2 regions of the Marinobacter sp. E2 genome follow, and region 2 is predicted to be linked to the other one. Evidence: riboswitches for the same ligand, from Rfam matches in the RefSeq annotation. Region 2 holds a riboswitch; the other holds the start of a gene.
What was found. Region 2 has a riboswitch for cobalamin ahead of AC0J1C_RS01300 (TonB-dependent receptor plug domain-containing protein). Riboswitches for the same ligand answer to the same signal wherever they lie in the genome.

Region 1 (3,407 bases), 350 kb from region 2:
TCGTAGCGCTCGCGGAAGGCATTGCCGTAGAGGTCGTGCAGGTCCGGGACGTCACTCGGGGAGAACAGGGTCCACTCCCGGTCTTCGCGCATGCGCTCGATCAGCAGGTCCGGCACCCAGTTGGCGGTGTTCATGTCGTGGGTTCGGCGGCGCTCGTCGCCGGTGTTCTTGCGCAGCTCCAGGAATTCCTCGATGTCCAGGTGCCAGCTTTCCAGGTAGGCGCACACGGCGCCCTTGCGCTTGCCGCCCTGGTTCACCGCCACGGCGGTGTCGTTGACCACTTTCAGGAAGGGCACCACGCCCTGGCTCTGGCCATTGGTGCCCTTGATGTGGGAGCCCAGGGCACGGACTGGCGTCCAGTCGTTGCCCAGGCCGCCGGCCCATTTGCTCAGCAGGGCGTTGTCCTTGATGGCGCCGTAGATGCCTTCCAGGTCGTCCTGAACGGTGGTCAGGTAGCAGGAGGAGAGCTGGGAGTGGCGGGTGCCGCTGTTGAACAGGGTGGGCGTGCTGGCCATGTAGTCGAACGAGGACAGCAGGTTGTAGAACTCGATGGCCCGCTCGTTCGGGTCGTCCTCGCGCAGGGCCAGGCCCATGGCCACACGCATGAAGAACACCTGGGGCAGTTCCAGGCGGGCCTTGTTCCAGTGCAGGAAGTAGCGGTCGTACAGGGTCTGCAGGCCGAGAAAGCCGAACTGCAGGTCGCGCTCGGGCTTGAGGGCCTCACCGAGGCGCTCGAGATCAAAGCCGACCAGCGCTTCGTCCAGCAGTTCGTGGCGAATGCCGGCGTGGATAAAGGCCGTCAGCGCCTGGGGATACACCTCCGCCAGGGACTGGTTACGCGGCAGTTCCAGGGCTTCACCGGTTTCCAGGCGCAGCTGTTCCAGCAGCAAGCGGGCGGTCACGGCGCTGTAGTCCGGCTCCCGCTCGATGCGGCCCCGGGCGGTCATGATCAGGGCCGAGAGCACTTCGGTTTCTTCAATGCCGTCGTAGAGGTTGCGCAGGGCGTCGTCCACCAGGGACTCACCGTCGATGCCTTCCAGCCCGGCGGCGGCCTGCTCCACCTGCAGCTTCATCAGACCCAGGTCCAGGGGCGCGATGGTGCCGTCGGCCTTTTTCACGGTCAGGTGCGGGTGGGCTTCCACCGGCTCATCGATGGCCCGCTGGCGCGCGTGTTCTTCCCGGTACAGCACGTAGGCGCGAGCGACTTTCTGTTCCTCGGCCCGCATCAGGGCCAGTTCCACCTGGTCCTGGATGTCTTCGATGTGGACCTTGCCGCCGGCCTTCAGGCGCCGGCTGATGGCCTGCACCACCTGGTCGGTGACCAGTTTGACGGCGTGATTGATGCGGGCGGAACCGGCGGCCTGGTCGCCTTCCACGGCCAGGAAGGCCTTGGTGACGGCCACGGTGATCTTGGAGGCATCAAAGCCCACCAGGGTGCCGTTGCGTTTAATCACCTGCAGGGCCTGGGTGGAGGTGTTCGATTTGGACTGGGATTCGGGCTGGGCTTCGGCCAGAACGGAGGCGGACATGGTTGTTCTCCTGAATACGCGTTGAATTCCTTTCACCTTCGCGTACGCAGGGGCACACCTCGCCATGGGCATGGCTGGGCGACACCGGTCTGCTCACCTTGAAACGCGAAGGTGCAGTTATCTCCCTGGCAGGTCTTCGGACTCAGGGGCGTGAATCGTTGGATTCGGCCTCGCTCGGCGACTTCCCGGTTTCAACCAGTGTCGTAATGCCGTGCTTGTTCCCCAATACCGCTGCGCGTCAGTTCCGGAGTCTCACCGGATTCCCGATACCAGAATGCGTTGATTACGAAGTAATCACAATATCTGGTACTTGACCAAGGATGAGAACACTATATACAGGTCACCCTTCAACAACAAGGCACTTTTCTGTAAAACCCCTGTCTGCACCGGTAACCTTCAGACTCGAGTGAACGCCATGGCCCGGAACCGATACCCGCGATGGACGGCACTGTTGCTCGCCGGCCTCTTCAGCTGCAGCAGCATCAACCTCGCCCATGCCGAGGACGCCGCACTGACTCCCTTTTCGGAAATGCAGTCGCTGACCGACGACTGGGAACCCCTGAATTTCCCGAATATCGAGCAGCACACCCGCTATGAGCTGGTCACCGACGACGGCCAGCAGGTGGTCAAGGCCACCACCGATGGCAGCGCATCCGGTCTGATTGCCCGGGTCAGCGTCGAGCCGGGTGATTCGCTGATTCTTAAGTGGCGCTGGAAGGTTTCCAACGTTTTCGAGAAAGGCAACGCCCGCAGCAAGTCCGGGGACGACTACCCGGCCCGGATTTACGTGGCGTTCGAGTTTCAGCCGGAAAAGGCCGGCTTTTTCGAGCGGGCAAAGCGCAAGACCGTGGAAGTGCTGTTCGGCGAGTCCCTGCCCGGCAATGCCCTGAACTACATCTGGGCCAACACCCTGCCGGAGGGCACCTTCATCGCCAACGCCTACACCGACAAGACCATGATGGTGGCGGTCAATTCCGGCAGGGAACGGGTCGGTGACTGGGTAACGGTGGAACGAGACATTGTCGCCGACTATCGGCAGGCGTTTGGCGAGGCGCCGCCGCCCATTGTGGGGGTGGCCATCATGTCGGATTCAGACAACACGGGCGAACGGGCCACCGCCTGGTATGGCGATGTCCGGCTGGCACCCTGATCACAGTCACTGGAGTTGCTCCGGGTAGCCGGGAATGACGTAGGCGCCGGTCAGGTCCCGAACCGGGGGCACTTCGCCCCTTTCCACCAGACGCAGATAGGCGTCATCGAACTCATCCCGCATCAGTGCCGCCCGGGGATGGGCCAGCGAGAAAATCCAGGCGAGATCCCGGGTGCGCACTTCCGATTCCCGGAGCATGTCATCGGATCCCGGAACTAGTACCTGTCGTACAGGCTGACGATAATCCAGAAGGTAATCCCCCCGCCTGCGCTTGAGCATATCCACGGCCGAGCGATGGTTTGGGGCTTCGGTGATGCGAATGTCCGGATGGGCGTCCAGCCAGTCCAGCAGTCCCGCATAGGTATAGCCGCCAATAACAATGACCCGTTTGCCGCGCAATTCATCCAGATGGCTCAGCGGTGGCGAACCTTCCAGGTACCAGGCGCTCAGATGGACGGGCGCCGGACTTATCCAGCTCTCCAGAACATTGCCCTGCAATCTTGGTACGTCGGTGACCCCGGGCCACACGTCAATCAGGCCGTTGATTAGATACAGGTACACGCGGCTCACCGGCAGGTAGATGAACTCGGGCTGATAGCCGGCCTCAACCGCTACTTTGCTGGTCAGCTCGATAAAGCTGCCGGCGGGCTGGCCGTTGCTGTTCTGATAGGTAATCGGGGGAAACTCAAGGTACGCCACCCGCAGGATCGGGGCCGTCGCCACCGGTT
Region 2 (3,407 bases):
AGTGAATGGGACTACTGGCGGAAATCATAGCGTATGGACGCCAGGTACGTCCGGCCCGCGGCCAGGTAATCGAAAGGCGCGGTGCCGAAGCCCTGGCTGGTGGTGTACCGGCGATCCAGCACGTTATCCACCTTGAACTGCGCGGACCACCCCGGCAGGAAATTCCAGGCGGCGCGCAGGTCCAGGGTTCCGTAACCCGGAAGCCGGCTATTATTGGCGGCATCGTTGTAACGGTCACTTTCGGCAATCACGCTGGCGCCCACGGACCACTGGTCGAACAGACGGTCCACGTCCAGCCGCACATTGCGCTCCGACCGGCGAGGCAGACGCGCTCCGGTATCCCGGTTCTCGGTGTCGGACAGGGTAATGGCCGCATTCACATCCCAGTTCACCGTTTCGAAACCCGAGGACAGTTCAATACCGCGAATCCTCGCGGATTCGACGTTTTCCACGGTCCCTTCAAACGTTACGGGGTCGGACACAAAGGTTATCAGATCGTCCACATCGTTCTGATACACGGCCACATCCCAGAACCAATGGCTGTAACGGCCACTTACCCCAATTTCCACCATCTGACCCTCTTCCGGATCAACGTCGGGGTTGCCGGTGTAAAAGGGCACCTGCAGGTAAAGATCATTGAAGGTGGGCGCTCGAAAAGAGGTGGCATAGCTCACCCGTGCCCGGTGGGCCTGATCGAACTGGTGACCGAGGGCGAGGCCGCCGGTTTCTTCCTTACCGTAGGCTTCGTTGTCATCCAGACGTGCACTGGCCATCACATCGGTGGGGCCGAAATTCAGGCGGGCCTGGCCAAAGACGGCGGTGTTGGTGCGGCTGTCTTCGCTGAACTGGCTGGTGCCTTCCACCTCATCCACAGTTGCCTCGGTGCCGACCACGAACTCGTGCACGCCCGCGGTGAGGGTGTTTTCCCAACGGGCCGACCGATGCAGGGTATCGAACACGCTGGGGAAGGAGCCGAAGGTATCCTGCTCGTCACGGGACTCGGAAAACTGGATCCGGGTACGCCAGTAATCGCTGGCCACGGCCTCCAGATACAGGCCCATGGCGCGAACCAGAAAGTCCGTATCGCCACCCTCAAACTCGGTATTGCCTTCGGACTGAAACACCGTGACACCGGCCCCACCGCCCTGGTCGAACCGGTGGCTCACCTTGGCCAGTCCGCCGGCATTGCGAAAGCCCTTGTCCTCGCCACCAGCCCGGAGGTTGGTTCCGTCGGTATCCGAATACACGCCACCGGCAAGAAAGCCGGTGCGACCTTCGCGCCCGGCCACGCCAGCGGTGGATTCCAGCAGGCTGTGGGAGCCGCCAGACAGTTCCACCCAGCCCTGCCGGGCCGCTTCCGGCTCAAGCGTAAAGGCCTGCACCACGCCACCAACGGCATCCGCCCCGTAAAGGGAGCTCTTGGCGCCGCGCACCAGCTCAACCCGCTCGATCAGCTCGGGCGGGAGAAACTGCCAGGGGGGGATGCCCGCCGAGGCAGAGCGCAGGCGGATGCCATCCAGCAGCAACACCGTGCCAGCACTGCCTGCGCCACGCAGAAATACGCTGGTGGTCTTGCCATAACTGCCGTCCGATACCACATTCACACCCGGCTGCGCGTGCAGCAGGTCCCGGAACTCGGCCGGCTGCTGGCGGCGAATGTCGTCTTTTTCGATTACTGTGACGGAAGACAGGCTCTCGCCCACGGTTTGTGGCCCGAGGGTTGCGGTCACCACGATGGGATCAAGCGCATCGGCCTGGGTGTCAGACTGGGCCATTACGGCCAGCGGCAGGGCGGCGAGGGACACGCCCGCCAATACAACAGGAAAGGATTTTGAGGACATCAGCTTTGCTCCGCACTCCGCGCGCACCCGCACGGGATTCTGGGTTTTGTTGCGGAACAGGCAGGAGGGCAGGCGGCAGGTCAGGCAGGCCACGGGAAAGCGGCAGACGGCCCTGGTATTTCGCCCACCTGCGTCGCCCACCGCAACACCGGGTGTTTTTCCAGGCCGGTCTCCGGGCTGGCAGGCGGAACCGACGGTTCCCGGGCAATCACCTTCCCATGTCACGCGACACAGTGGCGCATCAGATTGCCGTTATCCTGCTTACCGTTGCGGGGGCAGCATCGGACTTGCGCTGGCCAGGCCAGGCTCACCGATTTCCCGTTTCACCCGTCGCGCTTCGCGACGGACACCTGAAAAAGTGCGGCAAGGCTAGCAACAAGGGCCTGAGCGGTCAATGAGATCCGTCAAAGGTCGACATGGCCGCTGGCCGGCGCCGCTGCTATATTGCTGTACTGACAACGACTTTTCTTCATCAGCCCTGGGAGTCTTATGCAGGCCGAGCTCATCGACATCCGCAATCACATGGCCCAGTACCCGCCGTTTGACGAGATGCCCGATAAGCTGCTCGACCAGGTGGTCGGTGGCATTGAGGTGGTCTATTTCCGGGCCGGCACGCAGATTCTCGAGTTTGGCGAATCCAATAACTGGCTGTTCTATGTGCGCAGCGGCGCGGTTGAGATCTACCGGCGTTCCGGGGAACTGTACAACCGTATCAGCGAGGGGGAAATCTTTGGGCAGTTCGGTCTGCTGATGAACAAGCGGGTGCGGTTTCCGGCCAGGGCGCTGGAAGACACCCTGATTTACAAGATTCCTGGCGAGATCTTCCAGTTGCTCTGGGAAAGTGACGACAACTTTGCCGATTTTGTCGAGATTGAGGACCGCAGTCGCCTGCGCTCCGCGCTCTCCCGGCGGGAGAAATCCAATGAGCTGATGACCTCCAAGGTGACCCGGCTGATCTCCCGCAAGCCGGTATCGGCGCCCCACACGGTACGCCTCCAGGAGGCGGCGCGAATCATGACCGAGCAGGGCGTGTCGGCCCTGCTATTGATGGATGAAGAGGGCGAGAAACCACTCCTGCGGGGCATCATCACGGACCGCGACCTGCGCACCCGCGCACTCAGCGAGGCGTTGCCCTCGGAGACGCCGATCAGCGAGATCATGTCCGAAGACCTCATCACCATCGGCTCCTCCGTGTTCATCTTCGAAGCCATGCTCACCATGCTGCACAACAACGTACACCACCTGCCGGTGATGGAAGGCGACGAGGTGCGTGGCGTCATTGCCCTGTCGGACATCGTGAAGTACGAGAGCCAGAGCAGTCTCTATCTGGTCAGCAACATTTATCACCAGAAGGATGTCAGGGGCCTCAAAGCGATCAGCCAGAACGTGCGCGACAGCTTTGTCCGCATGGTCAACGAAGACGCCAACTCCCACATGATCGGCAGCGCCATGGCTGGTATCGGCCGCAGCTTTACCCAGCGGCTGCTGGAACTTGGCGAGGAAAAACTGGGGCCACCCCCCATCCCCTACTGTTTTATGGCCCTGGGCTCCATGGCCCGGGATGAG

Region 1: linked by a shared signal. The riboswitch ahead of AC0J1C_RS17295 (ribonucleoside-diphosphate reductase subunit alpha) and the one ahead of AC0J1C_RS01300 (TonB-dependent receptor plug domain-containing protein) in region 2 are both predicted to bind cobalamin.

Annotation. Positions count from the first base shown of each region.
Region 1 covers NZ_CM146911.1:3,796,428-3,799,834, forward strand. The annotation lists gene AC0J1C_RS17295 (ribonucleoside-diphosphate reductase subunit alpha) at 1-1,529, opposite strand, end outside; cobalamin riboswitch at 1,640-1,863, opposite strand; gene AC0J1C_RS17300 (DUF3047 domain-containing protein) at 1,945-2,679, shown strand; gene AC0J1C_RS17305 (substrate-binding periplasmic protein) at 2,686-3,407, opposite strand, start outside.
Region 2 covers NZ_CM146911.1:303,325-306,731, reverse strand. The annotation lists gene AC0J1C_RS01300 (TonB-dependent receptor plug domain-containing protein) at 12-1,841, opposite strand; cobalamin riboswitch at 1,988-2,210, opposite strand; gene AC0J1C_RS01295 (putative nucleotidyltransferase substrate binding domain-containing protein) at 2,331-3,407, shown strand, end outside.